2 regions of the Lactococcus kimchii genome follow, and region 2 is predicted to be linked to the other one. Evidence: predicted binding sites of a transcription regulator. Region 2 holds the regulator's gene; the other holds the start of a gene.
What was found. Region 2 encodes HrcA, which represses chaperone genes, less so after heat shock. Its sites were predicted from a motif close to TTAGCACTCNNNNNNNNNGAGTGCTAA; they were not measured.
Positions count from the first base shown of each region.

Region 1: groES (co-chaperone GroES) is a predicted target of HrcA. The motif match lies at 13,739-13,765, and genes of this name have one in related genera.

Region 1 is NZ_SDAK01000001.1:2,038,817-2,055,299, forward strand. Features, by position in the region: partial or broken gene EQJ87_RS10200 (MFS transporter) at 1-887, shown strand, start outside; gene EQJ87_RS10205 (FMN-dependent NADH-azoreductase) at 1,167-1,772, shown strand; gene EQJ87_RS10210 (SACOL1771 family peroxiredoxin) at 1,862-2,302, shown strand; gene EQJ87_RS10215 (cation:proton antiporter) at 2,520-4,571, opposite strand; gene EQJ87_RS10220 (hypothetical protein) at 4,625-5,092, opposite strand; gene tyrS (tyrosine--tRNA ligase) at 5,227-6,486, opposite strand; gene EQJ87_RS10230 (transglycosylase domain-containing protein) at 6,632-9,064, shown strand; gene pepA (glutamyl aminopeptidase) at 9,129-10,196, opposite strand; gene EQJ87_RS10240 (hypothetical protein) at 10,299-10,589, shown strand; gene EQJ87_RS10245 (thioredoxin family protein) at 10,628-10,945, shown strand; gene ytpR (YtpR family tRNA-binding protein) at 11,018-11,644, shown strand; gene nox (H2O-forming NADH oxidase) at 11,811-13,148, shown strand; gene EQJ87_RS10260 (single-stranded DNA-binding protein) at 13,247-13,636, shown strand; gene groES (co-chaperone GroES) at 13,791-14,075, shown strand; gene groL (chaperonin GroEL) at 14,165-15,790, shown strand; gene EQJ87_RS10275 (MBL fold metallo-hydrolase) at 15,834-16,483, opposite strand, start outside.
Region 2 is NZ_SDAK01000001.1:470,017-486,499, forward strand. Features, by position in the region: gene cls (cardiolipin synthase) at 1-279, opposite strand, end outside; gene EQJ87_RS02310 (Crp/Fnr family transcriptional regulator) at 497-1,174, opposite strand; gene EQJ87_RS02315 (DNA-binding protein) at 1,164-1,703, opposite strand; gene EQJ87_RS02320 (heavy-metal-associated domain-containing protein) at 1,720-1,947, opposite strand; gene EQJ87_RS02325 (heavy metal translocating P-type ATPase) at 2,018-3,871, opposite strand; gene EQJ87_RS02330 (PTS fructose transporter subunit IIABC) at 3,997-5,901, opposite strand; gene pfkB (1-phosphofructokinase) at 5,901-6,818, opposite strand; gene EQJ87_RS02340 (DeoR/GlpR family DNA-binding transcription regulator) at 6,901-7,602, opposite strand; gene EQJ87_RS02345 (amidohydrolase) at 7,731-8,870, opposite strand; gene EQJ87_RS02350 (glycosyltransferase family protein) at 8,926-10,770, opposite strand; gene dnaK (molecular chaperone DnaK) at 10,911-12,737, opposite strand; gene grpE (nucleotide exchange factor GrpE) at 12,811-13,350, opposite strand; gene hrcA (heat-inducible transcriptional repressor HrcA) at 13,380-14,423, opposite strand; gene EQJ87_RS02370 (hypothetical protein) at 14,553-14,957, opposite strand; gene EQJ87_RS02375 (M15 family metallopeptidase) at 14,980-15,768, opposite strand; gene EQJ87_RS02380 (histidine phosphatase family protein) at 15,765-16,457, opposite strand.

The DNA.
Region 1 (16,483 bases), 1.6 Mb from region 2:
GCTTGGATTTTTGGGAGTCGAGCTTTACCAAAGGAGACCAGTCATGGCAAGCTTTCGGATGTTGATTTTGCTGGTGGGTTGCAGATGAGTCTGGTCATTATCTTGCTTTTCTTAGCCTTGAATTTTGGGCAAAATTTGGGTTGGACGAGTCCGCTGATTTTGATTGCGGGGGACTTGGTTTGATCTTATTTATGACGTTCATTTTTACGGAGAAGAAGGTGGAAAAACCTTTGTTAGATTTGGGAATTTTCAAATCAAAACTTTTTTCAATGAGTATTATCATGGCCCTTTTTAATTTCACTGTGGCGATGTTTGGAAGTATTTTGTTGCCTTTTTATTTGCAGGATTTTCGGGCGTATGCGCCTGGTGTGGCAGGGCTAATCATGATGGCTTATCCTGCAGCAATGCTGATTTCTAGCCCTCTGGCTGGGGCTGCGGCGGATAAAATGGATAAGGAAATTGTGACTTTTGTTGGAATTTCAGGGATTGTTTTGTCGCAGATAGGATATCTTTTGATTACTCCTCAATCAAAACCTTGGCTCGTGCTGGTGATTTTGGTGATACAGGGGTCGTCAATGGGGATTTTCCAAAGTCCAAACAATGCGTTAATCATGGAAACGGTCGATCGTAAATATCTGGGAATTGCGGGTTCGGTCAATTCTTTGGCGCGAAATATGGCCTTTGTATTGGGAACTTCGCTTGCGACCTTGATTTTATTTACCGCCATGTCCAATCAGTTGGGACACAAGGTGACGACTTATTTGGTCAGTGAACCTGGTGCGTTCTTACATGGTTTTCATGTGGCTTTCTATTTTTCAACTTTCTTGGTGCTGGTCACTTGGATTTTGGGACTTTTGCGCTTACTTGGTCGCAAAAAAACACTTTAAAAACAGCAGATGTGCTGTTTTTTTTGCTGACGGAATTGATTGGTGCTAGGAAAGCTGGAAAATTTGCTGACGTAAATGTTTTTGTCTTTTGAAATTGAGAGAATTTACTGACGGAATTGATTTAGCTGTTGAAATGTGGAAAAAGAGAGGATGAAATCAGAAGATTACCACAAGGTTTACATGTGTAAATTTTCACGTACTAAATCAGAGGAATTTGGATAAAAGTTTGTTATAATACATTTCGTATTAAAAAATTAACACTAAAGGAAAAAAATAAATATGTCTAAACTTCTCGTTGTAAAAGGTCACCCACTCACAGCCGACTACTCTATGTCTCTCAAGGGATTGGATGCATTTTTGGCAGCTTACAAAGTTGCAAATCCTAATGACGAAATCGAAGAACTTGATGTTTTTGACGGCACTATTCCGTCACTTAATACAGAACTCGTGAGCGCCATGTTTGCAGGCGAAGGAGCAAGCTTGACTGCTTCACAAGAAGCAAAATTAGCGCGTTTTGGTGAGTTGACAGAGCAATTTTTGGCGGCTGACAAAGTTGTCATTGCTAATCCAATGTATAATTTGATGATTCCAGCGGAATTGAAATCTTGGGTTGACACAGTCAACGTTGCTGGAAAAACTTTCAAATATACGGCTGAAGGCCCAGTTGGTCTTGCGCAAGGCAAAAAAGTCTTGCAACTCCAAGCCAACGGTGGCGTGTACGGTGCACAAGATCCTGCGACTGTTTATATGTCAGCAATTTTCAACTTTATCGGTGCAGATTTCAGCCAAATTGCGGTGGAAGGTCACGCTTACGATCCTTCAAAAACGGACGAATTATTGAATGATTTCATCAGTAAAATCGAAACTGCCGCAAAAACATTTTAAAAAATGGTCTGTCAATTGACAGACTTTTTGCAAAATTACTGACCGAATGGCCCAATAAAAAGCGTCAGTGATTTCGCAAGGAGGAAAAAATGGCAAAACACACTTTTAATTCACAGATTACTTGGACAGGCGGACGAAATACTGTTGGTGAACTGCACACAGGGGCTCTTGACGAAAAAATCTCAGTTCCACTCGCCATGGACGGCCCAGGACTTGGCACAAATCCAGACGAAATGTTGCTCGGTGCAGCAAGCACCTGCTATACCATCACTCTCGCGGCCATGCTAGAGCGTAACGCCATCGCGCTTGAAGCGTTGCAAGTGAACTCTGAGAGCAGCGTTGACGTCAGTCGTGGCATTTTTACTTACGAAAAAATCACCCACCACGTCCTGCTCAAACTGCCAGCTGACGCTGACGAAATCAAAGCCCGCAAGCTCGCCGAACGTGCCGAACAAGCCTGCATGATTTCTCGAGCAATTCAGGGTAACGTCCAACTTGAAACATTGATTACCATCGAGAAAAATCACTGATTGCAGTGATTTTTTTTAGTTTTCATTATCCTCAGTAATTACGTCAGCAAATTCTCTAGCCTTCGCAGTCCCACTTAATTACGTCAGCAAATTCTCTAGCCTTCGCAGTCCCACTTAATTACGTCAGCAAATTCTCTGGCTTCTCGCACCACTCAACTCATTTACGTCAGCAAATTCTCTAGCTTTTTGCGCCCCACAAAAAAAGAACCGACAAGCGTCAGTTCATTTTTTTGTTTTTACGCCGCTCCAAAAATTCAAAAAGGAGTGTGTGATGATTACTTGCCAAGGTATAGTCCTCTAAAACATTGACATTGACGCGCATCTCGCGCGCCTCGCGCGCTGTCAAATGTCCCGCCAATTCATACTCAAAAATAATTTTGCGCTCCAAATAATAAGCACGCATCATCTCCGTCAAATTATTAGGCTGAGCCTTGTTCATCATCCGAGAAAGGTGAACTCCCTCCGCTACAATTTCTGACGTCCGCAAGCGCTCCGCTTGCAAGAAATTCAGCAGTTGCTCATCATAAACCTCAGCCAAATTGCCCAAAGCCTGCAAAATCAATTCCGTATTATTAAAGTAAAGCTCCGTGATTTCTTCCGTCGTATTGGCTTGAGCATCCTTAGACCTGCGCGCAAAGAAATCGACGTGTAAGAGCCGTGAGAGCAACAAGTTAAAAGCACGTACCAAAAGGACATACACAAACTGCAAACTCGATACCAACGAATGCACAATACTTGATTCAAGCGAGCGAATATAGCGCTGGTAAGTCCGATAAGTATACATCGAAATTTTCCCCTCACGCAAAGCCGCTTCCAGCCCCTCCGACTCAATCCGAATAATCAAGAGCTGCAAATCATTATAATCAATCGCCATATCCGTTGATTCCTGCTCAATGATTAAAAGCTGAATCCGCTCCTGATAAGCATCGATGGCAATATTGTACCCCTGCGGATTTTTAGCCGCCTGCATATCCTTATGCAACTCCTCGACCACTTCAGTTAAGATTGAAATTTTGGCAATATTATCCACCTTAACCACCTTTTTAACCGCAAAGAAAGGTAAGACAAACATTCCGACCAAAAAGCTCAGTCCCGTCACAGCCGCTGCAAGAAAGACCAGTACTGGCTGAATTGCAGCTACCGATCGTGGAATCAATAAAATCGTCGCAATACTCACGGTACCCTTAGAACCAGCAAAAGTCAAAAGTAAAATATCATTCCAATAAGCCGCAAAGACCTGTTTTTTACGCAAAGCCCGAATCCAAAAATACAGCGTAAGTACCGCCCAGCGCAAAGCAAACAGCCCAACCGTCAAAGCCACCGTCAATAAAAGCAAATGCGTAGATGAATACACAGGATTGACCAATAAAGGTACCACCAACTGATAAAGCTCAATCCCCAAGAAAAAGAAGACAATCGAATTTAAAATAAAAGTCAAAGTGTCCCAAATTGTGTTCTTGACCTTTTCCACCTGAGCATCAAATAAAGTCGTTCTTTTCAAACCGTTTGCAGACATCACACCAGCAACCACTGCGGCAATAATTCCAGAGACATGAACTTCCTCCGCAAGCAAAAAAGCCGATAGCGGAATCGCCAATTCCAACAGTAAATAACCAGAAACGTCACGTGCATCCACATCTTCCAAAAGTCGTAGCACTAAGTTTTTCAGGTAAATCAAAATAAAACCAATAATCGCCCCACCCAGTGCAGAAATTGCCAGTTTCATTGTCGCATCAGGCAAAGAAAAATAGCCCGTCACCAGCGCCACCAGCGCAATTTGGAAAGCAATAATTCCCGAAGCATCGTTAAGTAGGCCTTCGCCTTGTAAAACGCTCATCACTCGCTTGGGAAAACTAAAATTTTTGGATAAAGCCCCCACCGCCACAGCATCTGTGGGCGCCAAACTTGCCCCCAAAGCAAAACAAGCCGCAAGTGGCAGACCAGCGTAAATCCAATTGGAAATCAAGCCCAAGCCCAAGGTTGTAATAAATACCAAGGGAAAAATGAGTACCAAAATCAACTTGCTATGCTTTAAAATATGCTTAACATCAGCCTCCTCACTCTCACGAAAAAGCAGAGGAGCAATAATAAAACCAAGAAAAAATTCAGGAGCAACGTGTAAAATGTCATCAGCACCAAAAAAACCCAAAATAAGCCCAAAAACCACTTGAATAAGGGGTAGAGCAAGTTTTGGGAATACTTTGTTGAGGACGTTTGAGAAAACCAATGTCAAAAGAAACACAATGACATAAAGAATGGTATGAAGCATAAAGTCCTTTCAGTAAAAACAGCAATCAAAAATCAAAAAATCAAGCCCAATAGCTATTTCAAGCGTTTAATCGAATCTTTTTTGAGCGCAATCTTTTCCTCAATTTTCGAGCAGTCTTTTTTACCTAAAAGCGCCTTACAACGCTTAAGCTCCAAGTCTGCCAATTGACGTTTGATTTTTTCCTTACGCGTCGCATCAAATTCACCTGTTTCGATGTATTTCAGCTTTTGCTCCAGAATTAATTTTTTAGTTTTGACCGCATCAATATAAGCTTTAATCTCCGCAAGCTCAGTTTTATCAGCTTTTGCTGCACGCGCTTGCGTCAATTTATTATCTAATAACGTAAGTTTTTCAACAATTTGTTTCAAGTGAAGACGGATTTTTTTGACTTTTTCCTCATCCGTGAGCGCCATAAAAGCATCCATTTCTTTGGATTTTTCATCGTTAGCGACGCTAGAGCGTTTGTCAAGGTATAATTCCCGAAGATTTTTTAATTTATCTTCAAACTTTTTATCTATCATATCAATCACCTAAAATATATTCACTACCCACATTATAACACAAAGCCCTAAAAATGAAACTAAATTGAATAAAATTTTTATAACAAAAACTCCCTGCCAAAGTGCAAGGAGTCCACTAATCAAAAGTAAGCGATTTAGTATGTTAAAATAAAGTTCTTCTTTTTACCACGGCGGATAACGGTCAATTGTCCCTCAATCTTATCTGTGTCAGAAAGCGCATATTCCAAATCCTGCACCCGTTCGCCATTGATATAAATCGCACCATTTGTAATATCTTCACGCGCTTGGCGCTTAGAATTAACAATACCAGAAGAAATCAGCAACTCAACCAAAGCCAGATTTTCATCAGCACTAACTTGGTATTGTGGCGCAGCCTTCAGCCCAGTCAAAATTGACTTCGCATCTAATTGACGTAAATCACCACCACCAAATAAAATTTCAGAAGTTTTCACAGCTTGCTCATAAGCGTCTTTACCATGCACTAAAGTGACTACTTCACGCGCTAGGACTTTTTGCGCTAAGCGTTCATGGCGAGCTGCATCAAATTCTTTTTCGATTTCAGCAATCTCTTCTAATGAAAGGAAAGTGAAAATCTTAAGCATTTTTACAGCATCGGCGTCATCAACATTGAGCCAAAATTGGTACATTTCATAAGGAGAAGTCTTCGCTGCATCAAGCCAAACCGCATTCCCTTCAGATTTCCCAAATTTCTTACCCGTTGAGTCTGTAATCAAAGGAATAGTGATAACATGTCCTTGTTTATCAGCTTTACGACGTAAAAGTTCAGTACCAGCAGTCATGTTACCCCATTGGTCAGAACCACCCAGCTGTAAAGTCACATTGTGTAATTGATTAAGCTCGTAAAAATCATAACCTTGCATAATTTGGTAAGCAAACTCCGTATAAGAAATCCCTGTTTCCATACGAGATTTCACAGAATCCTTAGAAATCATGTAATTAACAGTGAAATGTTTACCCACATCTCGCAAGAAATCAATGAAAGTCAGTTTTTCAAACCAATTGTAGTTATTCGTCATCTCTGCTTTGTTTTCGCCATTTTCAAAATCAAGAAAACGTTCAAGTTGGGCGCGGATTTTTCCAGACCATTGTGTAACCGTATCTTTGGTTTGAAGGGCACGTTCAGAATCTTTAAACGAAGGATCACCAATCAACCCAGTCGCACCACCAACCAGCGCATAAGGTTTGTGGCCAGCCAGTTGCAAACGACGCATCGTCAAAATTTGCACCAAATTTCCCAGATGGAGAGAATCAGCAGTAGGATCATAACCAACATAATAGGAAACCATTCCCTCCGTGAGCGCCTTGCGGAGCGCATCTTCATCAGTCGTTTGGAAAATCAAACCACGTGCTTTAAGTTCGTCAAAAATGTTCATAAAAAAATCCTTTCTATAATGATTTTGGCTGCCCAATCTTTAATGCAAAAAGCGAAAACAACAGCACTAGTTCATATTATACCAAAAAGCTAAAAAATTTTCCGAAAATAGCGAAAAATGAAATTAAATTTGATATAATAAGGGCATGGAAAAAGACCCAAAGGAATCACAAGAAAAAATAAAAGCGCGCTTGGAAGAAAAACTCAGCCAGCGTCAAGAAAAAAAGAATAGAAGAAACGCACCAAAAACCCCAAAAGACAAAAATAATGAAGAAGAACATTCCGTATGGTCACTGACCTTTCACGTTATCCGTGGAGTCATCATTGTATTTGGGACGTTATTTGCTTTAGCGGGGGTTTTTGGGGCAGCAGCAGGTGTAGGCTATTTTGCGCGTCTTATCGAAGTGACCAAGACACCAGACAAAGCAGAAATCATATCCAAAATCAATGACATTCACGGTGTATCGGTCATCAACTACAGTAATGGTCAATCTATTTCGGACATCTCAAGCGACTTGGTTCGAGTTACTGTAAAAAGCGACGCAATTTCGCAAAATGTGAAAAATGCACTGATTGCAACCGAAGACAACAGCTTTTTAACCAATAAAGGTGTCGTTCCTAAAGCAATCATTCGGGGAATCATTGGCTCAGTTGGTGGCGGTCTGACATCAGGTGGGTCAACTTTGACTCAACAGCTGATAAAGCAACAGGTCTTGGGAGATAGTGTTACTTTCCAACGAAAAGCCAGTGAGATTGTGTATGCTCTAGCGCTCAATAACTACCTCAGCAAAGATCAGATTTTGACGGACTACCTCAATGTTTCTCCTTTTGGTCGGAACAATAAAGGACAAAATATTGCGGGGGTAGAAGAAGCAGCTCGAGGGATTTTCGGCAAGTCGGCAAAAGATTTAACAGTCCCAGAAGCAGCATTCATTGCAGGTTTACCACAAAGTCCAATTGTTTATTCTCCTTACGCGGCTGATGGTTCTTTGAAATCAAAAGAAAACATGAGCTATGGACTCGCCCGACAAAAAGATGTCCTCTTTAATCTTTATCGTGGGGGCTACCTTTCAAAAGCGGACTATGAAAAATACAAAGCTTACGATATTTCTCAAGAATTTTTACCAACAGCTCCAGCAGAATCTCAAGAACACGGCTATCTCTACAATGTGGCCTACACTGAAGCGGTCACAAAAGTTTATAATTATTTAATCCAGCGAGATAAAGTCTCGGCGACTGCTCTTGGTAATGACACAACTAAGGAACACTATCAAAATCTGGCTGAGCAAGCCCTGCAAAACGGTGGCTACACAGTCACAACGACAATCAATCAAGCGGTTTATACAGGAATGCAAAACGCCGTTGCTAACTACGGAAGTTTGATGCAAGACGGCACAGGGATAATCCAGACCGGTAATGTTTTGATGGATAATAAAACTGGTGCTGTATATGGTTTCATTGGCGGTTTAGACTATTCAAGCAATCAAGTCAACCATGCTTTTGATACCGAACGTTCTCCTGGTTCTTCAATCAAGCCAATTCTCGCCTATGGTCCAGCCATTGACATGGGGTTGATGGGTTCTGCTAGCGTACTGTCTAATTATCCAGCCAAATATAGCAGTGGTCAAGACATTGAACACGTTGGCTCAACTGGAACAGCCATGATGCCTTTTTCAGAAGCGCTCAATGTGTCCTATAACATTCCAGCCTATTGGACTTATCAAACCATTTTAAAAACAGGAAAATCTGTTGAACCTTATATGACCAAAATGGGATATGAGATTTCCGATTATTCAGTTGAATCACTGCCACTTGGCGGTGGGGTAGATCCAACTGTTGTTCAGCATACTAATGGTTACCAAACTTTGGCCAATGGTGGGAAGTACGAACCTTGGTATATCGTTGATAGTATCAAAGATGATACTGGGAAAGTAATTTATCAACACAAGGACACGGGAGGCACACAGGTATATTCCGAAGCGACCTCAACGATTATGGAATATATGCTCCAAGATGCGATTAAAGCTCAAAAAACGAGTAAGTTCTATAGCAATCTACAAGCAATTAACCCTGCTCTGGCTTCTGGGGTACAATGGGCCGGAAAAACAGGGACAACAGATAACTATACAGACGTTTGGATGATGCTGTCAACACCTACCGTAACCCTTGGTGGTTGGGCTGGTCACGATGATAATTCTCCGATGTCAAGCAACTCAGGTTATATCAATAATGCAGCTTACATGGCACAGCTCGTGAATGCAATCAATGCGGCAGACCCAGCTATTTTGGGAGCCGGAAAATCATTCCCAGACCCTAATCAGGATGCTAATGTCACTAAGAGTAAAGTCTTAGTGAGTACAGGTGAGAAAGCTGGAAAAGTCTCAGTTAAACTAGCTAATGGAAAAACTCAAGAGGTCAATCTTGAGGGAGACACGACAACGAGTTTTTGGGCTACAAAAGCGGGAGCGCCTGCGACGAGCTACAATTTCTCAATCGGGGGATCAGCTAGTGACTTAGCAGATGCTTGGAAAAAGATTTTACCAAGTGTTGACTTTGGAGCAGCTGCTAAAAGTAATTAAAAACAAAAAAGACACTAGGAATTTGATTTGCCTAGTGTCTTTTTGTTTGATGTAGAGCTAAAAATTAGTAATTTTTAACTTGACTAACTTTTTCAGCGTCTAATGAGCTAACGATTGCACGCAAGAAGTTTTGTGCGTGGTTAAAATCATCAAGATTAAAAATAGTTTGATGGCTGTGGATGTAACGTGCAACTACACCGATGGTTGTTGACGGAACACCTTCATTTGCCAAGTGTGCAGCGCCAGCATCTGTGCCACCTTTTGCCATATAAACTTGTGTTTTGATTTGAGCTTGTTGAGCAGTGTCAATCAGGAAGTTTTTCATTCCTGGCAGCATGATGTGACCAGGATCGAAAAGGCGCAAGATTGTACCTTGACCAAGGCGGCCGTTATCATCGCCAAAGGTATCACTGGCTGGTGAACAGTCAACGGCAAAGAAAAGATCAGGGTTGAATTTTGTAGTAGATACTTTTGCTCCACGAAGTCCAACTTCTTCTTGGACATTGGCACCAATAATTAGAGTTACTGGCAATTCTTTGTCTGCCAAGAATTCAAGGAGTTCAAGAACCATAAGACATCCATAGCGATTATCCCAAGCTTTAGAAATGACATTTTTACCATTAGCAGCAAGAATTGTTTCTGTTTCAGGAATGATAACATCCCCTTGTTCTACACCATATTCACGAGCTTGAGCAGCATCTTCGAAAGCGCCATCGAATACAATATCAGAAACAGCAGGCATTTGTGGGGTAGCACCCGTGCCACGTAAGAGATGCGGAGGCAGACCACCTGTGACAACTGGAATTTTTTTCCCATCGCGCGTAAACAAGCTAAAGCGTTGACCAGAAATAACAAGTGGATTCCAACCACCAAGTGGAACAACACGGAAAGTTCCGTCAGCTTTGATACTGCTGACCATAAAACCAACTTCATCCATGTGAGCAGCAACCATAATCCGAGGTGCATCTGCGACTTTTGATGTTTTAGTAACAAAGATACCACCAAGTCCATCGAATTCAGGTTGATAGCCAAGTTCAATCATACGTTTTTTGAGATATTCACGAACAGGGCCTTCAAAGCCAGATGTAGCCTGAATTTCAGTCAGTGCTTTAATTTTGTCAAAAAGTTCCATTTTTTCCTCCAAAAGTTAAGAAATTTTACTGATGAAAGCCGTCAGCAATTTTTTTAATGATTTACACTATAATTATAGCAGGAAATATGTTAAAATTTCCATATGAAAAAAATACTGAAGTTTGGTTTGGGACTCATCGCAAGTGCGACGGTTGCTCACGTGGCTTATCATACCTACAAAAACATGGAAGAGAATCTCTTGCGTGAGCTGACGGACACTATCCGTAAGCATTTTTCTGGACGGCAAATTGATGCGGTCTGGATTTTTGAAGATCCCAAAGATGGCGCGCTGTTTGAAGGAGGAATTGTAAGTGAAAATCTCGCTATTTCTTTTGATATTGATGCCAAAACTTTAGAAATTTTTGAAAAAAATGAGGAACAGTTAATCGTTTAACTGTTATCTAGGAATTTTCACAAGAAAGGAAAATAATTATGATTATCCCAGAAAATATTGAAAGCTTAGCAGAATTAGTTAAAGCATCAGGAAAACGTGTCTTCTTTTTCACAGCTGACTGGTGTGGTGACTGTAACTTTATCAAACCCAAAATGCCTGAAATAGAAGCTGAAAACCCAGAGTTTGAATTTGTGCAAGTTGATCGTGACGAATACATGGATGTCGCAGTAGAATGGGGCATCATGGGCATTCCAAGTTTTGTTGTTCTTGAAGATGGCAAAGAAACTGCGCGTTTGGTCAATAAATTACGCAAAACAAAAGAAGAAGTTAATAACTTTTTAGCAAGCGCTAAGTAAAAATGCGCCCAATTTACTGACGAAAAAATACGTCAGTAAAAATGTGAAGAAATTAAAAGGAAAATTAGGAAAATGATTGCAACATATAACACAAACGTTGGCGATGTCTTAATGCTTATCGTGGCAAATGACAAAGGGCAAAAGGTGAGCTTTGAGCGCAAGGGAAAAGTCGCACGAGTGTTCGTTGAAGAAACGAAAGAAACAGTGGCTTGGAATATCTTTGAAGCTAAGAGCTTAATCCCCAACCTATCCGTTAATGGACAAGTTGAATTATCAGCAGATGACATTGAAGTATTGAATAAAGAACTTGGGAAATCAGGTTTTACTGAACTTCTTGTTCATGACATCCAAGCTAAATTCGTTGTTGCTGAAATCGTTGAAATGGAAGATCACCCAGATTCTGATCACCTTCACATCTGTAAAGTTAATGCTGGTTTTGCTGATCCGGTTCAAATTGTTTGTGGTGCGCCAAATGCAGCGGTAGGTTTAAAAACAGTTGCTGCCCTTCCAGAAGCGATGATGCCAAATGGCGCTTTGATTTTTTCAGGTGCTTTGCGTGGTATTGCTTCTTATGGAATGCTTTGCTCAGCTCGTGAGTTAGCATTGCCAAATGCACCAGAAGTTCGTGGCATCATTGAACTACCTGATAATCTGGTTGCTGGTACAGCGTTTGATGCAGCAACGATGTGGCAAGCTTAAACTTAAAAAAATAAAATTCATCAGTCCATTCTGGTGGATTTTTTCTTTGTCAAAAAGGTCAGTTTGACATTTCACAAAGTTCACAAGCGCTTTCATAGGAGGAAGTTCTAGCTTATGTTAAACTATAATAAGTAAAACAAATTTTACAAAAAGGAGATTTTCCAACATGAAAATCGTGGTTCTCGGAACAAACCATGCGGGTATTGCCGCAGCAAATACTTTACTAGACAATTATCCAGGTCATGAAATCGTGATGATTGACCGCAATAACAACATGAGCTATTTGGGCTGTGGAACGGCGATTTGGGTTGGTCGCCAGATTGAAAAACCTGACGAATTATTTTATGCAAAACCAGCTGATTTTGAGGCAAAAGGAGCTAAAATTTTGACTGAAACAGAAGTTTCAGAGATTGATTTTGCTAAAAAAGAAGTTCACGCAAGAACAAAATCAGGTGAAGAAATCATCGAAACTTATGACAAACTTGTTTTAGCAACAGGTTCACGACCAATTATCCCTAATTTACCTGGGAAAGATTTAGAAGGAATTCATTTTCTGAAGCTTTTCCAAGAAGGCCAAGCCGTTGATGAAGAATTTGCCAAAACAGAAGTCAAACGTGTCGCTGTTATTGGAGCAGGCTATATCGGGACTGAAATTGCCGAAGCGGCAAGTCGTCGGGGTAAAGAAGTTTTACTTTTTGACGCAGAATCAACATCTCTTGCCTCTTATTATGATCCCGAGTTTGCCCAAACTATGGATAAAAATTTGCAAGAGCATGGCATTGAGCTTCATTTTGGTGAATTTGCTAAAGAATTTAAAGGAAACAATGGCCGTGTATCACAAATCGTGACGGACAAAGCTTCTTATGATGTAGATCTTGTTATTAACTGTATCGGTTTTACGGCTAATAGCGCCTTGGCTGCAGATCATTTGGACACTCTCAATAATGGTGCAATCAAAGTCGATAAACATCAACAATCCAGTGATCCTGATGTGTATGCTGTTGGTGACGTGGCAACGATTTATTCGAATGCTTTGCAAGATTTTACCTACATTGCCCTCGCCTCTAATGCAGTTCGCTCAGGGATTGTTGCGGGACATAATATTGGAGGAACACCGCTCGAGTCAGCGGGTGTGCAAGGATCAAATGGGATTTCTATCTTTGGCTACCACATGACCTCAACTGGTTTTTCGCTTAAAGCAGCTAAAAAGGCGGGATTTGATGTGGCTTATACTGACTTTGAAGATAAGCAAAAAGCTTGGTTCTTTCACGAGGATAATGACAGCGTTAAAATTCGGATTGTTTATGAAAAAGAGAGTCGCCGTATTGTAGGTGCTCAGCTGGCAAGTTACAGTGAAATCATTGGCGGAAATATCAATATGTTTAGCTTGGCTATTCAAGATCAAAAAACAGTGGATGATATTGCTTTACTTGATTTGTTCTTCTTGCCTCACTTCAACAGTCCTTATAACTATATGACTGTTGCCGCTTTAAATGCTAAATAAAGTCTTTTAAACTTGCTCATAAATTGGGCAGGTTTTTTTATTTAAAAATGGTGACATTTTCCTTTAATTTTCGTATAGAAGATTAGGAGGAAAGTATAATGAACAAAACAATGCTTATTGGTCGTTTGACCAGCACACCAGAAATTTCGAAAACGACCAATGAAAAATCCTATGTCCGAACGACTTTGGCCGTTAATCGACGCTATAAAAATGAAAATGGGGAACGAGAAACAGATTTTATTTCAATTGTTTTGTGGGGAAAACAAGCAGAAAGTCTGGTTTCTTATGCTAAAAAAGGGACTTTGATTTCCGTAGAAGGCGAGATTCGGACACGCAATTATTTGGACAAACAAAATCAAAAACATTATGTCACTGAAATTTTGATTTTAACTTATGATGTGTTGGAAAGTCGAGCGACAATTGCTCACCGAGAAAATACAGCAAGACTGGAGGAAACTGTGCTTGAAGCGGAAGAATTGCCCTTTTAAATCGTGAGGAATGATAGCGATTTCTTTTTATTGATAAAAAATAGAAATTTTAGAGGTTTTTTCTTGACTAAATTTGACCATTGAGATAAAATAAGAATTGGGTTAGCACTCAATGATATAGAGTGCTAAAAAATAAAAAATGGAGGAAATTAAAATGTTGAAACCTTTAGAGAATCGCGTGGTTTTACGTGTAAAACAAGAAGAGGAAAAATCAATTGGTGGGATTGTCTTAACAAGCGCCTCACAAGAAAAACCTCAAACAGCTGAAGTGGTTGCTGTCGGTGCAGGAAAAACAACGAATCATGGGACACTGATTTCTCCAGTAGTAAAAGTTGGGGATACAGTAATCTTTGAAAAATTTGCTGGAACGACAGTAAAAATGGACGGTGAAGAGTTCTTGATTCTCAAAGATTCAGACCTTCTGGCGATTGTTGAGTAATCACTTAAAGCGCAATCTACTGATTGCCTTTTACAATTGTCTAAATAATCAATTAAAAAATTCTTAGTTATTCTTATAAAGGAGCAAAAATGTCAAAAGAAATCAAATTTTCAAGTGATGCTAGAACAGCGATGATGCGCGGAATTGATATCCTTGCAGATACAGTAAAAACAACGCTTGGGCCAAAAGGACGCAATGTTGTTTTGGAAAAATCATATGGTTCGCCATTGATCACCAATGATGGGGTTACAATTGCTAAAGAAATTGAACTCGAAGATCATTTTGAAAACATGGGTGCAAAACTGGTATCAGAAGTCGCTTCAAAAACAAATGATATCGCAGGAGATGGAACTACGACTGCAACTGTTTTGACGCAAGCTATTGTACGTGAAGGTTTGAAAAACGTAACTGCTGGTGCAAATCCAGTTGGAATCCGCCGTGGTATTGAACTGGCAGCTGAAGCAGCAGTTAGTGCAATTAAAGAAATGGCAATTCCTGTTCACGATAAATCAGCGATTGCTCAAGTAGCAACTGTCTCATCACGAAGTGAAAAAGTCGGTGAATACATTTCTGATGCGATGGAACGTGTTGGTGCTGATGGTGTGATTACAATTGAAGAATCAAAAGGAATGCAAACTGAGCTTGACGTGGTTGAAGGAATGCAGTTTGACCGTGGTTATCTCAGCCAATATATGGTTTCAAATACTGAAAAAATGGTAGCTGAACTGGATAATCCTTACATTCTCATCACCGATAAAAAAATCTCAAATATTCAAGAAATCTTGCCACTTCTTGAACAAGTTTTGAAAACAAGTCGTCCTTTGCTTATTGTGGCTGATGATGTTGACGGGGAAGCTTTGCCAACACTTGTGTTGAACAAAATCAAAGGGGTCTTCAATGTTGTTGCAGTGAAAGCTCCTGGATTTGGCGATCGCCGCAAAGCGCAACTCGAAGATTTGGCCATCTTGACTGGTGGGACAGTAATTACTGAAGAACTTGGGCTTGATTTGAAAGATGCAACGCTTGAAGCACTTGGTCAAGCAGCTAAAGCAACAATTGATAAAGACCATACAACAATTGTTGAGGGGGCTGGTTCAGTTGATGCTATTTCTGATCGTGTAGCAATTATTAAAGCTCAAATTGAAAAGACAACTTCTGATTTTGACCGTGAAAAATTACAAGAACGTCTCGCTAAATTGGCTGGCGGTGTTGCGGTGATTAAAGTTGGTGCTGCAACCGAGACAGAACTTAAAGCGATGAAATTGTTGATCGAAGATGCCTTAAATGCAACACGTGCAGCAGTAGAAGAAGGAATTGTTTCTGGTGGTGGAACAGCGTTGATTAATGCAATTGCTGCCCTTGATAAACTTTCAGAAGAAGGGGATGTTCAAACCGGAATCAATATTGTTCGTCGCGCACTTGAAGAACCTGTTCGCCAAATTGCAGCTAACGCAGGTTATGAAGGCTCAGTTATCATTGACAAACTTCGTTCAGCAGAAGTTGGCACAGGCTTCAATGCAGCAACTGGTCAATGGGTAAATATGATTGAAACAGGAATTGTTGACCCTGCTAAAGTAACCCGCTCTGCTTTACAAAATGCGGCATCTGTTGCAGGATTGATTTTGACTACGGAAGCAGTTGTGGCGAATAAGCCAGAACCAGCACCAGCAATGCCACCGATGGATCCTAGCATGGGAATGGGCGGTATGATGTAAGAATAAAAAAGAACCCTATCAAGGGTTCTTTTTTATTGATAAATTAGATGTCGTAGAGTTTACTTGCGTGTTCATGGCTTGTATCAAGAATCTTGAGGTCATTTTTAGTATCGACGTCGTGTTGTTGTAAATAACCGTCCATGGTCAAATGGGCAAGCTCTTTAATATTATTGTTCAAACTCAGGTGGCCAAGAAAAATGCGTTTTGTTTTGTTGCCTAAGACGTTGAAGGCTGCTTCGGCACCGTCTTCATTGGATAAATGGCCTTGATCGCCTAAGATACGCTGTTTTGTGCGCCACGGATAAGCACCCATGCGTAGAATTTCAATGTCATGATTTGATTCCATGAGGTAGCCGTCAGCATTTTCGATAATTCCACGCATTCGGTCAGAAACGTAGCCAGTATCGGTCAGCATTACAAAACTTTTATTATCTTTCATGAAGCGGTAAAACTGGGGCGCAATTGCATCGTGGCTCACCCCGAAGGATTCGATATCAATGTCGCCAAACGTCATTGTTTTACCCATTTCAAAGAGATGTTTTTGCTCAGTTGGAATTTTTCCGAGGGCATTTTTACTGTCAAGTTCAGTCCAGGTGTCTTCGTTTGCATACAAATCAATACCGTATTTTCGGGCGAGTACACCAATTCCTTTGATATGATCGCTATGTTCATGCGTAATCAAAAGGGCATCAA
Region 2 (16,483 bases):
TTTTTGAATAAAAATACCATCAGAAAACGCCTTTTGCGCGTGTTCCAACTGCTTTTCAAAACCAATCTGGAAACGTTTGCGATCTTTAAAAATACGATAATGTGAAATTCCTCGACCAATCAACAAATACAAGATAAAACCCAAAAATGGAATCACATTCACAACAAAAAGCCAAGACCAAGTCGCCGCCGTTGACTTTCTTTCTCTAAAAATAATCACAAAAGATAAACCCACATTGAGTAAAAAAAGCGCTAATTCCAAAAGTGCAATAACATCCATCACGTTCTCCCCTATTCCCCAGTCTATTTCCTATATTATAGCAAAAATTAGCCCCTTTTGTTGACAATCCTCTCACACACTTTCAAAAGTTTACAAAAAAATTAAATTCAAAAAACACATCATTTCTAGTTTCCAGCCTTATATTGACCTTTATTCAAAAAATACTGATTGTCTCAAACCATCAGTATTTTTTCTTAAACTAATGCGAGTAATTCACTCAAGCATAGTCCCCTTGCAGCCGTTCTGCATCTAAAATCTTGAACGATTTTCCATAATGCTCAACTAATCCTTCATCTTCAAATATTCGGAGTTTTCGACTGATTGTTTCAGGCGTTGTGCCAATAAAAGCAGCTAAATCCTTCAGAGACATTGGAATCTGTAGGTATGGTTCTTCAGAAACTTTCGCTAAATCCAAGAGATAATTAGCCAGACGCATCTCTATGGATTCCATCATTAGAAATTTTGCCTGTTGCTCAGTCTTGCTTTGTTTTATAGCATTCATTTCAAGAAGGCGCAAAGCTAGCTCAGGCCTGCTCAATAAAAGTTGTGTAAAGTCAGACTTTCTAACAAAACAAATCGTACTGTCAGACAGTGCTTCGCCAAACAAGTTGGCATTTACAGCACCAAATATCGCATTTTCTCCCTCATAGCCGCCAGACTCAACCACTCGTAGAAGCTGCTCTTTGCCCGTTGACGAAATTTGATAAATTTTCAAACTTCCTCGAGCCACAATGGTAAGAACCGGCTCTGCCTCTGGCTGAATGACCACTTCTCCTTTTTTAACCTTTTGATGTTGAACAATTTTCTCCACTTGCGCCAGTTCATCGGCTGTCAATTCTGAAAAAAGTGGCACCAGTGTAATGCAATGGTGGCTGCTTAGCTGCTTAGTCGTCATCTTCTTCCTCCATAAACTCCGCAACCGTTTTTCCAAGTTCGCCTGCAAAGTATCGAATGATAGCTAAATTATAGCCGTAAAGTTCCCGAATTACAACTTCTAAGGCATATTTTTCTTCTTTTTGTGCTAACTTAATTGCTCGCGTGATGAAGAGATTTTGACTTTGAAAATCTCTAATAAAACTTTCAAGAAGCGCTTCATCTGACCAATACTTTGCCTTTGGATCTGTTTCAATGAATTTATGATAAGTGACAAATTCATCAAGTGTTGTTGGAACTAGCTCATTCTCATTAAGTAGAGCATCAGAAATTTCATCAAACCAGCCGTCTTCTTTGAGTGCAATTTTACGAAATTCAGCACAGTAACTTGCTTTTTTAGCATATTGCCCAGCCTGTTTTAACCGTATTTTTTCATAAAAAATATTGGCTAGAACGTGTCCTAACATGGCCGCAGCTGTGGGTTTGTGATGATCTCTTTCTGATTTTTCAACTTCTAGTGCATATTTCTCATCAATACTTAATTCAACCATTTTTTTCACTTCTTTCTTAGTTATTATTAACTTTTGAGTTTTGTACAAAGTAGCCCAATTTTTCAACTTTACGCACCAACTCGTCAGCTGCTACAAGCTTCTCATCAAATTCAACTTTGACTTTTGAGGCGTTAAATAAGACTTTAGCTGAGCTTACTCCTTTTGTTGCAGTCATAGCTCCCTCAATTTTTGCCATGCAGGAGGGGCAACTCAAATCATCGAGTTTCATGGTTACTTTAGACATCTCAATTTCCTTCTTTCTTTTTCTCTATTTTTATTTTACAACTTTGGCCTTGACAAAAAATTGATTTGAATCAAGATTTTGCCTTATAAGAAATCAAACGCATCCCATTTAAAATAACCACTAAAATTGACGCTTCGTGAACAAACATTCCCGTTCCCATATTGACAAAACTTGGGACAAGTCCCGTCCCGCCTAAAATCAATCCCGTCAGAAGAAAAATGACGACTGCAATAGCCAGAGCAATATTTTGAGTCATATTTCGCACGGTACTTTTGGCCAGAGTATACGCATCAACAAGCTCATCAAAGCTCGATTTCATCAAAACAATATCAGATGTTTCAATTGCCACATCAGTACCTGAGCCCATTGCAATCCCAATATCGGCGAGAGCGATAGACGGACTGTCATTGATGCCGTCACCAACAAAGGCCAGCTTATGTCCCAATTTTTTGAGTTTTTCAACAATTTTTGCCTTGTCTTCTGGCAGTAGATTGGCATGGACTTCATCAATGCCGAGCTGACTAGCGACAGCTTTAGCACTCGCTTCATTATCCCCCGTCAGCATAATTGTTTTTTGCATTCCCTTACGTCGAAGTTGCGTCAGTGCCTCTTTTACCCCTGGACGAATTTCGTCAGCAATTCCGTAAATGATTTTCAGTTGACCTGCTTGAGCCACTAGCACCGTTGAACTTCCTTTTTCTTGCATTACTTTCAAAAGTGATTTTTGCGATTCCGTCAGTAAAATTTCTCGTTCCGTCAGTAATTTTTCATTGCCAATCAGGATTTCGTCAGCAATAATTCCTTGCCCTTTAATGACGTCAGTTTGACCCATTTCAACCCTTTCATCCCTCGCAATAAATTTGACAATAGCATGGGCCAATGGATGATTAGATTGCCCTTCCACTGTTGCTATTTTCGTCAGTAAATTCTCTGAGACTTCCCCGAACGTTTTAACCTCAACAACTTGCGTCGTCCCTTTTGTCAGTGTCCCCGTTTTGTCAAAAAGCAAGGTGTCCACCCGACTAAAAGTGTGTATGACCTCCCCACCCTTGATTAAAACCCCATTTTTTGCCCCATTACCAATCCCAGCAACATTAGATACTGGCGCGCCAATCACCAGTGCACCTGGGCAACCCAACACTAAAATCGTAATCGCAAGTGCCAAATTTTGACTCCATAACCAAACAACAATCGCAAGCAAAAGTACAGCTGGTGTATAAAATTTGGCAAAGCGATCAATAAATTTTTCGGCAGAAGATTTCATATCTTGTGCCTGCTCAACCAACTCAATAATTTTGCCAAAAATCGTATCTTCGCCAATTTTTTCTGCGATGACATAGATGCTCCCATTTGCCAAAAAACTCCCCGCAAAAACTTTATCCCCCGCACTTTTTCTGATTTCTCGCGCTTCCCCCGTGATTGAAGCTTCATTGACAAGCCCTGTCCCCTCATAAATTACACCATCAACTGGCACCTGACTTCCCGTTCTAACTAACAGTTGATTACCCACATTTACCTCATCAATAGTTACTTCCTTTCCGTCAGCAAAAAGGGCCGTTGCTGGCGCCATTTGCGTCAGCGTTTTGATAGAAGAACGTGTTTTTTCAAGTGTACGCTTTTCAAGGTAAGAACCAAAAGTAAATAAGAACGTCACAATTGCCGACTCTTCATATTCTCCTATAAAAATTGCCCCAAGCACCGCAATCGTCACTAACAAATCAATTGAAATTTGTTTATACCTCAACGCTTGATAAGCATGGATCGCGATCGGTACTCCCCCTAAAATGGACGCAAGCAACATCGAAATATTCCAAGCCCAATCATTTTTGAAACCATACTTTCCCACATAGCCAAGGACAATCATCAGCCCCGATAGTGCCATCAACCTGTTAGCATTTTTGTATAACCATTTTTGAAAAATCATCTCAAAACCTCCTCATTTTTATGCCCCTAGTATATCGAAAAATTTGAAAGAATAAATTGATTTCTGTCAATAAAACTGGCTAAAAACAAAAAAAGCGGTTTAAAACCGCTTTTTAGAACTTTGTTTCATTTTGCTTTTTTCAAAACTCCAAAGAGTACTCCTGAAATAACCGCCCCAATCAAGATGAAGACCAGATAGAGCAACGGATTATTTGTCAAAGCAAGTACGAAGACTCCTCCATGTGGTGCCATCAATTTGATATTGGCCATACCGGTCAAACCACCGGCTACTGCTGCACCAATCATAAACGATGGAATAGCGCGTGCTGGATCAGCTGCTCCGAATGGAATTGATCCCTCAGTAATGAACGAAAGCCCCATGACAATATTTGTCAGACCCGCATTACGTTCTTCTTTGGTAAATTTATTTTTGAACAACAGTACTGCAACAGTTGTTGCGAGCGGTGGAACCATCCCACCAGCCATGACAGCCGCCATTGTTACAGAACCACCAGTTGATACAGTAGCTGCTAATGTGCCTGTTGCAAAGATATAAGCAGCTTTATTGATTGGACCACCAAGGTCAATAGCCATCATTCCCCCGACAACTAAACCAAGAACCAAGGCAGATGCCCCAGATAAACTTGACAAGAAGTTAGAAAGTCCAGTGTTAATTGCAGCCATTGGAATATTGACAAAGAGCATGAGGAAACCTGTGATGAATGTCCCAACTAATGGATAAATCAAGATAGCTTTAATTCCATCAAGTGAACGAGGAAGTTTTGCAAAAGCTTTACGTAAAAGGATAATCACACCACCGGCAAGAAAACCACCCACTAGGGCTCCTAAGAAACCAGATGGGATCATTTTAGCAGGATCTAAATGGCCAAATGCAAGACCAGAAGATGCCATAGAACCAGCGACAAAGCCAGCAACCAAACCAGGTTTATCAGCAATGGAGTTTGCAATGAAACCAGCTAAAACAGGTAACATGAAGGCAAAAGCTGCACCACCGATATTTTTAAAGTAAGCAGCCAGAGGATGATAAACTCCTAGATTAGCTAATTGACTTTGAGGAACTCCCATTGCTTGGTCAATCAAGAAAGCAAGAGCAATAAGTATCCCACCACCAACAACGAATGGAAGCATTGCAGAAACCCCACCCATTAAGTGCTTATAGAATGCTTTTCCTAAACCACCAGATGATTCTTCTTTTACTTCGTCTGTTCCGTCTGCTTCATAGATTGGTACTTTACCTGAAAGTGCACGATTAATTAATTCTTCAGTATCTCGAATGGCATGAGCAACCGGAACTTGAACCATTTCTTTACCAGCAAAACGATTCATTTCAACTTTTTTATCTGCAGCCACGATAACCGCATCTGCTTTTTGAATATCAGCTGAAGTCAATTTGTTATCAATTCCACGCGCACCATTGGTTTCAACTTTGATGCCTACACCCATTTCAAGTGCTTTTTTCTTAAGCGCTTCTTCAGCCATATATGTATGAGCAATCCCCGTTGTACAAGCAGTTACAGCAACGATATAATGCTCAGCATTTTCCACTACTTTAACTTCTTCTTGTTTCTCAGAAAAGAGCTGAATGACTTCACGCGGGTATTCAACTTTTCTCAAACGATCTTGAAAACCGTCTTTAAGAAGATAAGTGGAAAGTTGTGCCAAAGCTTCTAAGTGAGTATCATTAGCGCCGTCTGGTGCTGCGATCATGAAGAAAAGATTGACAGGCTGTCCATCTAATGCGGCGTAATCAACACCAATTTTTGATTTTGCAAAAAGAACGACAGGTTCATTGACCGCTGTATTTTTACTGTGAGGCATTGCAATTCCATCACCAAGTCCAGTTGAAGTCTGTGCCTCACGTGCCATAATTCCTGCTTTAAAAGTTGCGAAATCATTAACATAACCTTCAGAAACTAATTTATTGACCATTTCATCAATAACGGCTTCTTTGCTAGTTGCTTGGAGGTCAAGAATCATAACCTCTGTTTTAAGTAAATCTTTTATTTCCATCATTTCACCTCTGAAATATTAACTTTTTTATAAATTTCTTCCAAAAATGCTCGGCTTGGCATATCATCTGAGAATGCCTTTGAAGTTCCACAAGCAATTGCTTGTCTAAATGCTAAGAGTGGATCTTTAGACTGGCTATATTCAGCTAAAAATCCTGCGACGGTCGAATCACCAGCACCAATAGAATTTTTTAACTCTCCTTTAATTCCTTGAGCAAAATAAACTTTCTCATTTGTAAAGAGGAGTGCTCCATCACCAGCCATTGATACGATAACATTTTGAGCACCCATTTCTAAAAGTTTTTGACCATAAGGAATGATTTGCTCATTATTTTTGAAGCTTGTTTCAAAGATTGCTTCTAGTTCTTCTCGGTTTGGTTTAATAAGGAGGGGATGAGCAGGAAGCGAATCAAGTAATTTTTGACCATCAACATCCATAACAAAAGTTGCTTTTTGCTTTTGGACTTTAGCAATCAAGCGTTCATAGAAATCTTCTCCAAGAGTTTTAGGGATTGTACCTGCAAAGACAACGATATCATCCTCTTTCAAATGATCAAATTTTTCAAGAAAATGATTGATTTCGCTTTCTTTCAGTTTTGGTCCAGCCGCATCAAGACTTGTTTCACTTTCCTGACTTTTCAGCTTGACATTAATTCTTGTTAAATCTTCTATTTCTGTAAAATCTGCATCAATCTGATTCTCATTTAAGAAATCTTTAATATATTGACCAGAAAATCCACCTACAAAGCCTAATGCTTTGCTTTTGGCACCTATAAGACTAAGCATGCGGCTTTCCATAATTCCTTTACCACCTGCTGAAATCTGTGTTTTTCCTGTTCGATTAACCTCACCAAGTGCTAACTCTTCATAATTCATGAAGTAGTCAAGTGCTGGGTTGAGTGTTACTGTATAAATCATAATTCTCCTTTATTTAAGACGTAGGTTTACAAATACTAACTTTAGTGAAAATTTTTTCACTCTATTCATTTAAAAACAAACTCTAATTATTCTCGGTAATTAATTCAACTTCTTCAGAATTAGCAAATTTCACAAAACTCATTTGTCCCAATTTTGAAGAATCAGCTAGAATGTAGGCGCTTTGACTTTGCTTGACTGCCAATCCTTTAATAGCCGCTTCTTCATGGTCTGGCGTCATCGCTCCATGTTGCTCATCAAAGCCGTTCGCTCCAACAAAGGCAACATTAAATTGGTAAGCAGAAAGCTGTTCTAAAGCCTGACTCCCAATGATTGCATCCGTTACTTTTTTAACTCGTCCCCCCAAAAGATAGACAATCAATCGATCATTTGTCAGCTTCGATAAATGTGTCACTGAGTTGGTAACAATTGTCAAATATAGTTCCGATTGATTAATAAGCTCTGCTAAAACTGCTGTCGTTGTTCCTGCATCCAAAAAGATAATATCTCCATCTTGAATCTTACTCAAAGCTTTTTGGGCGATTTTTTCTTTTTCTTGAATGTTTTTGAACGTTTTTTCAGAGATACTTAATTCTTCTGATAGGTCTTGTGTAAGTTCGGCACCTCCATGCACTCTTCTAAGACATTTTTCATTTTCTAATTCGTTTAAATCACGTCTAAGTGTTGATATAGAGCAATCCATGAGGGTAAGAAGTTCCTCTATTGTTGCTCTTCTATTTATTTTTAGATGATCAACAATCCGTTTCTTTCTTTCGTTTGCTAACATTTCCTTCTCCTGAATTCGTTTACAAAAATCATTATAACATCTTTATATTCCAAAATCAACCACTAACTTCCATTTTCTTTCAAAAAAGTTCAAAAAAAAAAAAAAAATAAAACTAACAAAGATTAGTCTTATTTAATATACTCAAGTAACTCTTGCACAGATTGCACGTAGTATTCAACAGCCACTCGTATTACCTCATCTCGAACCGTCATGTCAGCAAAATGAAGTCCTGACGCGCCCGATTTATTGGAACCAATAAAAGCAAAGATACTCGGTGCTTGTTTTTGATAATTAGCAAAATCTTCCCCAGCACTTGATGGTTCTGGATAGATGACTTGATCATGCCATTGCTCAGTTCGCTTTCTGATTAAATCTGTTAATTCAAAATCATTAAACGTGAGATTTGCTTCCATCAACCAATCAATTTCTACCTCAACATCATATGCTTTTGCGATAGAATCAATAATTTCACTAAATCTTCTTTTAGTTAAAGAACGCACTTCGTTATCAAAAGTTCTTATCGTCCCCTCCAAACAAGCATCATTTGGTAAGACATTCCAAGTCGTCCCCGCTTCAATATGGGTGATTGATACGACAGCAGATTTTAGAGGTGAAATATTTCTGGAAACAATTTGTTGAAGATTTTGGATAATCGCGGCACTAGCTAAAATAGGGTCCCGCCCTTCTTGAGGGTAAGCGGCATGACTCCCTTGACCTTTTATTAAAACTTTAAAACGTTCAACTGCTGCCATGACCCCTCCTTCTCGTAAACCGATTACTCCTGCGGGTAGAGTGGGCATATTATGATAGCCAACAAAGGCTTGGACATCTGAAACTAAGCCTGATCCTAGGATTTGTTTAGCACCTTCACCAATTTCTTCGGCAGGTTGAAATATGAGTTTTACTGTTCCCTTGAGTCTACTCTCTCCTTCTTTTAAGATTTTAGCTGCCCCTAAGAGGCTAGTCATATGTAAATCGTGACCACAAGCGTGCATGGCTCCTTTATTTTCAGATGAAAATTCTAGACCCGTCTCTTCTAAAATAGGCAGAGCATCAATGTCAGCTCTTAGAGCAATGACCGGTTCTCCTGAACCAATCTTAGCAATAAGCCCCGTTTTTAATTGGCTCTCCATTATTTCAATTTGCCAGTCGGATAATTTTTGACGGATAAAATTTGTCGTTTCTACCTCTTGTTCTGATATTTCTGGATGGGCATGGAGATAATGCCGAATTTCAACAAGTTCTTTATAAAAATTTTCTTCAATCATAGAAACAATTGTATCAAAAATAGCGAAGTTTTAGACTTCGCTATTTCTCTTTACTTCATTTAATTTTTAAATCAGAAAAGAATTTTTTGTAGATCCTTACTATTAGAGCAACAGCTATTATCACAAAAGTTAATAAAGAAACCACACTTCCCCAGATTGTTGCAGGACTCATTCCGAAGTAAGAATAAATTTTTCCTGAAAATTTACCTGGTACCTCTACCGCGAGAAGACCATTTGGTGACAGCTCTGTATTAAGTTGTACTTTTTTGTTAGAGGTTTTTATATATGCTTTAAACCCTTTATAGTAAATTTCTGGTAGCTCGACCTTTGCTTTCGACTCTGTGCTAACCTTAAGCGTTATATGTGACCCCTTTTTATGAAACTCGGATAGCGTTATTTTCGGAGAAAGAGCCTTTGGTTCCCCTCCTCGTTGGTTGAGATAATTTACTGCTTGATTGCGCATTCCATAAGCATTCTGATCCTTATAAAATTGCTGAATTGTTTTATCGTAGGACTGATAATGAGTTCCGATACTCTGAGGTAAATACTCCCCAATTGCAATAGAGTCTGGATTATCTTCGTATCTGAATCCAGAATTATTCAATGCTGTCTGAGCACCAGAGAAGAGTAAACCAGAGCCTTTTTTTACACGTTCGCTGAATTCATTGAAAAGAAAAAGAGAGCTCACACTTAACAGAATCACTGATAAAATTAGTACTGTTTTCTTAGGTACTACTTTTAATACTACCGGTAGGATGGTGCTCAATGCAAGTGCGCTAAAAATCCCAAACAATGTTGAAAATCGGGATGGACCTTGAATAAGTGCAAAAAACGAAAACAGTCTCCAAGGGAAGATGGGAACCTGCATAGCAACGATAGTCAAAGCAAAAAATGAGAATATCAAACTATACTGAGCTTGCTTTTTCTTAAAATTGATTAGAGAAGTGATAAAAGTAATCAAAACCAAACTTACAGAAACTAAAGAAGGAAAATTATAGTAAAGAAATTCCTTTTTAAACAAACTATTCCAATCACCAACAAAATAACCAATATTATTCCAGCCGAAAGCATGAGAAAAATCCCGATTAGATACATTATAAATTCCAGAAGTTAGATTCTCCAACATAGGGAAGAGGAAGAAAGCTGAAAGACCTATTGCAGCTATAACAGCTCCAAAACCAATTAAAGTGATTTTTAAATTTTCTCGAAGCTGATGTTTTCTTATTAACAAAAGTATGCTATATAAAAACACAAATGGAATTAAGCAAATTGTTGTCACCGTATGCGAGAGAGGTAATCCCGCTACACCAAAACTAATCATCGCAAAGGCAGTGAAATCTCTTTTTTCAAATAGTTTAGTAATTCCAAATAAGAGCAATAAGGCAAACAAAATTACCAGTGGTTGGCTCGGATTCGCATAATAATAATACAAGTTAATATAAGTGGAGTTTGAAAAAATAAAAATAAGAGCAGCTAAAAGACCATAAACTTTTGGATACTCAAAGTCTCGTAATATGAAATTTGTGAAATGATAAATCAAAATCCCTGATAAAAAAACAACTGAACTTGTAAATAAGGCAAAAGCGAGGGGCCAGCCTCGAACTAAAAATTTCAAAAAAGAAATCAAGTAAGTGGGTAAGGGCCCGTAAAATTCGTTCCAAGCATAACCAAAACCATTCAGTGCATGCGGATCAAACTGAGCAATAATCTGGCCATCTTTTAACGAGCTAAGAGTTGACATAACTCTAGCATAGTTAAAAGCAAAATCATTCCCCACATGAAAATTTCCACTATAGAATGGGAAAGTAACCCCAGCAGCAAGCAAAAATATAATAAAATAAAAAAATAGATTATTCTTCCAAAAATCAGATATTTCATTTTTAGTAGTTATAATGTCCATTATTAAATACTTCTCTTTCAATAAATATTAACTCAATGATTATTATAACATACATTCTGGGAGGTTTAGAATAAAAAAAGTACCAGCAATCTGCCAATACTTTTTTACACTTCTATTGAACCACTCATCCAAATGATTTATTATTTGCTTTCTTCGAAGTCGCCGTCAAAAGTATTGTCATCTTTTGGAGCACTTTCAGCACCTGCGCCAGCTTCACCGGCAGCGCCTTGTGCAGCATTGGCTTGTTCATATAGTTTCACCGCAAGGTTTTGAGCGATTTCAGAAAGGGCCTCTGATTTAGCTTTGATGTCGTCGATGTTATCACCTTCAAGCGCTTTTTTGAGTTCTTCTTTAGCGTCTTCGGCTTTTTTAACTTCAGCTTCGTCAACTTTTCCTTCAAGGTCTTTCAACGTTTTTTCAGTTTGGAAAACTAAAGCGTCAGCTTCGTTACGTGTATCTACTTCTTCTTTACGTTTTGCATCAGCGTCAGCATTTGCTTCAGCGTCTTTCATCATCTTATCAATTTCTTCATCAGAAAGACCTGAGTTTGATTTGATAACGATTGTTTGTTCTTTTTGTGTGCCAAGGTCTTTAGCTTTAACAGAAACAATACCATTTTTATCAATATCAAATGTTACTTCAATTTGTGGGATACCACGTGGTGCTGCAGGGATATCTGTCAATTGGAAACGTCCCAAAGTTTTGTTATCAGCAGCCATTGGACGTTCACCTTGAAGTACATGAATATCTACAGCAGGTTGATTGTCAGCAGCAGTTGAGAAGACTTGTGATTTAGAAGTTGGGATAGTTGTGTTACGGTCAATCAATTTAGTGAAGACACCACCCATTGTTTCAATACCAAGTGAAAGTGGAGTAACGTCAAGAAGAACAACATCTTTAACGTCACCAGTAATCACACCACCTTGAATTGCTGCACCCATAGCAACAACTTCATCAGGGTTTACTGATTTATTTGGTTCTTTGTTTGTTTCGTGACGAACAAGTTCAACAACAGCAGGGATACGAGTTGAACCACCAACCAAGAGAACTTCGTCAATATCAGAAGTTGACAAGCCAGCATCAGAAAGGGCTTGGCGAACTGGTTGACGTGTAGCTTCAACAAGGTCATGTGTCAATTCATCAAATTTAGCACGAGTCAAAGCCATTTCCAAGTGAAGAGGTCCAGCAGCACCGGCTGTGATGAACGGCAAGCTGATTTGAGTAGTTGTTACACCTGAAAGGTCTTTTTTCGCTTTTTCAGCTGCATCTTTCAAGCGTTGCAAAGCCATTTTATCTTGGGCAAGGTCAATTCCGTTTTCTTTCTTGAATTCGGCAACCATCCAGTCAATGATTTTTTGGTCAAAGTCGTCACCACCAAGTTTGTTGTTACCAGCAGTTGCAAGGACATCAAAGACACCGTCGCCAAGTTCAAGAATTGAAACGTCGAATGTACCACCACCAAGGTCAAATACAAGAATCTTTTCATCTTTATCTGTTTTATCAAGACCATAAGCAAGAGCTGCTGCTGTTGGTTCGTTAACGATACGTTCTACTTCAAGACCAGCAATTTTACCAGCATCTTTAGTGGCTTGACGTTGAGCGTCATTGAAGTAGGCAGGAACAGTAATAACTGCTTTTTCTACTTTTTCTCCAAGATAGCTTTCGGCTGTAGCTTTCAAGTTTTGCAAAATCATAGCTGAGATTTCTTGTGGAGTGTATTCTTTGCCGTTAGCAGAAACTTTTTCAGAAGTACCCATTTTTGATTTGATAGAAATGATTGTTTCTGGGTTAGTCACTGCTTGACGTTTTGCAGCATCACCAACGATGATTTCACCATTTTTGAAGGCTACGACTGAAGGTGTTGTACGATTTCCTTCTGGATTTGGAATAATTTTTGATTCAGTTCCTTCAAGAACTGCGACTGCTGAGTTTGTTGTACCAAGGTCAATACCGATGATTTTAGACATAGTTATAATCTCCTTAATTTCATTTACTTATGAGTAGTTTACCGACTTTTCGGTCGATTTTTTATTTTATATTTTATTGAGCAACAACGACCATTGCTGGGCGAAGTAAACGTTCGTGAAGTTGGTAACCTTTTTGGAAGACTTGCACGATACTGTCAGCAGGATGTTCGTCATCAGCTGGGACAGTTTGTACCGCCATGTGAAGGTTATGGTCGAATTTATCGTAAGAAACTTCTTCGACGCCTTCTTCTTTGAGGGCTGAAACTAGGCTTTCTTGCACCATTTCCAAGCCTTTTTTGACGTCATCTGTCAAACCTTCAACAGCAAGGGCACGTTCTAAGTTATCTAATGATGCTAAGATTTTCTTTGCTAAATCTTGTGAACGATATTTGATAAGTTGCAAACGTTCTTCATTTCCTCGACGTTGAACATTTTGCATTTCTGCAGAAACACGTAGAAATTTATTTTCCCACTCACTTGCTAATTTTTGCGCTTCTTCAACTTCATTGATTTCTTCTTCAACGATGTCCTCGAGTGCTTCCTCAGTTATTTCTTCTGTGACTTGCTCATCAACTTGTTCGTTTTTGATTTCTTCTTTGATTTCTTCGGACATAAATCCTCCTTTTTTAAATAGCTTTTTAATCATTTACTTATTTCGTAGTGGTTGCCATCAAGATAACGATAGTAATCACTTAGCTTCATCGTTAGTACTTTTGCAACTAAATCTAATATAGATAGGGTTCTTTGATAATCCATTTCTACAGGACCAACGACGGTTAAAGTTCCAAGCCCCCGATAAGGAATAACGAACTTTTGGGAAAGCAGGGTTAAATTTTTCATGTATTTTTCATCATTATCAAACTTAACAGCTCGCATTTCGTCGTTACTTGTGATTTCGCGAATCTCATGGAGCATTCGTTCGTCATCACTGAAAAGTTTATAAACTTCTGCTAAATTTCCTGTGGCATAGTCAAAAATATTTTTGCGACCAGAAACAGTCAGATGTTCGGTGAATAAATCATTGAAAATTGATTCAAATAGTCCTAAAACTTCACTTACTACTTTGAAATAGCGCTGGACAATCTGCGGAATTTCTGTACGCAAAGTGTAATGAATATCGATCATTTTCTTGCCAACCATACGTTCTTTAACCAAGTTACTAAAAACAGCTAAATCCGCTTCAGTCATTGATTTTGGAAGCATGAATTGGTTCGTTCTTACTTCCCCAGTATTGAGCGTAATCACGGCAAGGATAGAATGGCTGTCAAGCATGACTAATTCAAAAGAAACGAGAACTTGGTCACGCTGTGGGACATTGAGTACAAAGCTTGTTAACCCGGTTAACTCGGACAGGCTTTTTGCTCCTCTCTCAAAAAGATCGGATAGGCGATAATATTCACCGTCAAAGTCTTTCATGACCTTAAATAGATCATTTTGACTAAACTCTTCGAGTTGAATGACATTTTCTACGAAATATTTATAACCCGAAACGCTAGGAATCCGACCACTCGAGGTATGTTCTTTTTGAATCAAGCCTAGGTTCTCTAAGACTTTCATATCATTTCTAATGGTGGCGCTAGAGGCTTGAATGCTGTCAAGGAGCGACTTTGAACCAATTGGTGTATGTTCCTTGGCATAAAGTGAAACAATCAGATTTAAGATTTGTCTTTGACGTTCTGTAATCATTAGCTGCTCCTTTCCTTAGCACTCTTGTACCTCAAGTGCTAACAAATTTATTATAACCCTTTGCGTGTGCCTTGTCAAGAAAAAAGGCACAAAAATTAGCACTCTTTTTGATAGAGTGCTAATTTCATTTTATAACTTCTTCAAATCACTAGAGTTTTGCCAAATATTAAAGAGGCAAACGAGCATTACAGCTATTTCAAAGATTTTTTCTAGCCCTATTGCATGTTGGATATAAAGGATGATATAGTCCAAAATCAACAGGGTAGCCACAATTTCGAAGAAAACAAACGTAGCGCGCCAGAATCTCCAGAGAAGATATAAAAGTAAACAAAAGATAAGGAAATAAACTAGATTCTGCCAAATCATCACATTCGCCCAAATTTTCTGAGTAAATGGTTGGAAGATGGAAGTAATTTGAGTGAAAAAGTGACCAAAAACATTGTTATGACTCACCAGACTTTTCATCAATACAACAGTACTATAAACAAAGAGACCCACATTGAAAAGAAGGAGAATTTGTTTTCTATTTAGCATTTCCTTTTCCTTTCGTCCCTTATTACTTGTTAGGCAGTAATTTTAGGTATTCTTCGAGTGTTAGTTTGTGCTCGGTCATATATTTGGCATTTTCGATACCTACATAACGAAAATGCCAATCTTCATAGTCTACGCCTGTTTCAGCTTGTTTTCCTGCAGGAAAACGCAGAATAAAACCGTAATTTGGAGCGATAGCGGCAATTTGTGGAGCAACTTGGCTCGCATTTAAGCTGTCGATATCACTCATATCAATAGCCAAGCCTGTTTGGTGCTCTGAGCTTCCTGGTGGTTGCGAGTAGGTTTGAACATTTTTGATTGCTTCTTGACGAGAAATAGGTTTTCCATCAACATTAACTGTGCCATGTCCTGCCATTTCGTCTTGGATGTAGCCTTCGTAAAGCTCTGACTGATAAGCAACTGATCGATAGCCGGAGATGAGATGCTCGGCTGGTGATATTTTCTGTGCTGCTGCTAAAAATTCTGTAACCTGATTAGCAATTCGCTGATCAACTTGGATGGAACCAACACTCGCAAGAGAGGGATTCAGCTCGGGTTTGGTCGAAGTGCGATTGACCAAGACGAGTTCCCAATCGGAAGGTCTAGCACTCGGCAAATCTTGGGGTGAAATTTGAGATTGGCTTGTGCTCTGGGTCTCGCTTATTTTCTCTGAGGTGGCTTGGTTTGTTGGGGTAAGCGATGGGTGTGAGGTAAATTTTTGAATGCTTGTTTGATCATTGAGAAAGATAAAGGCAAGCAATGCTACAAGGAGAGTGACTAAGGCAATTAGGCTGATGATTGCGCGCTTTTTCATTTTTCCTTTAATTTTTCACTTCCTAATGCGCGGTAGCTCATATCGCCAATTTCTCCAACGGTAAACTGACCATTTTCGTAGGTGAGATGAGTAACCGAACCATTATCAAGGCCGTGGGGGCGTGGTAATTCTGGTCGAACGAGCTTGACAAAGCTACCAATAGTCATACCGTGGCTGACAATGACAATATTTTTAGCGCCTGCAGCAACGGATTCTTCGGCAATGTCCGAAAAGCCTTCTAAGATACGGCCTGAGAGTTGTTCCCATGTTTCAGCCCAACCTGCTGTATCTACGGCATAAATGGCGTTAGCAATTTGTTCGTCTTCGGGAAAACTTCCGTTTATCATGCCATTTTCAGCAAAAATTCTTGGGAGGACGCCATCAAATAATTCGCCATCGTAGCCGCCGTCAAAAGAGCCAAAGCACCATTCGCGAATTCGTTTGTCAAATTTGTAAGGAATGCCTTCGTTGTCCGAATTGCTCAAAATGAAACCCATTGTCTGGATTGTGCGACCTGAGTCTGAGGAATAGGCACGGTCAAATTTGATTCCTTTTTCTTTAAAGCCGAGTCCTAATTCAATAATACCCAGTTCTCCTGCAGCGGTCAGCGGAGTGTCTGACCAACCTTGTGCGCGTCCAATGGTATTAAACATTGTCTTACCGTGTCTTACCAAATAAATATTTACCATGTTTTCTCCCTCTTAATGCTGTATTT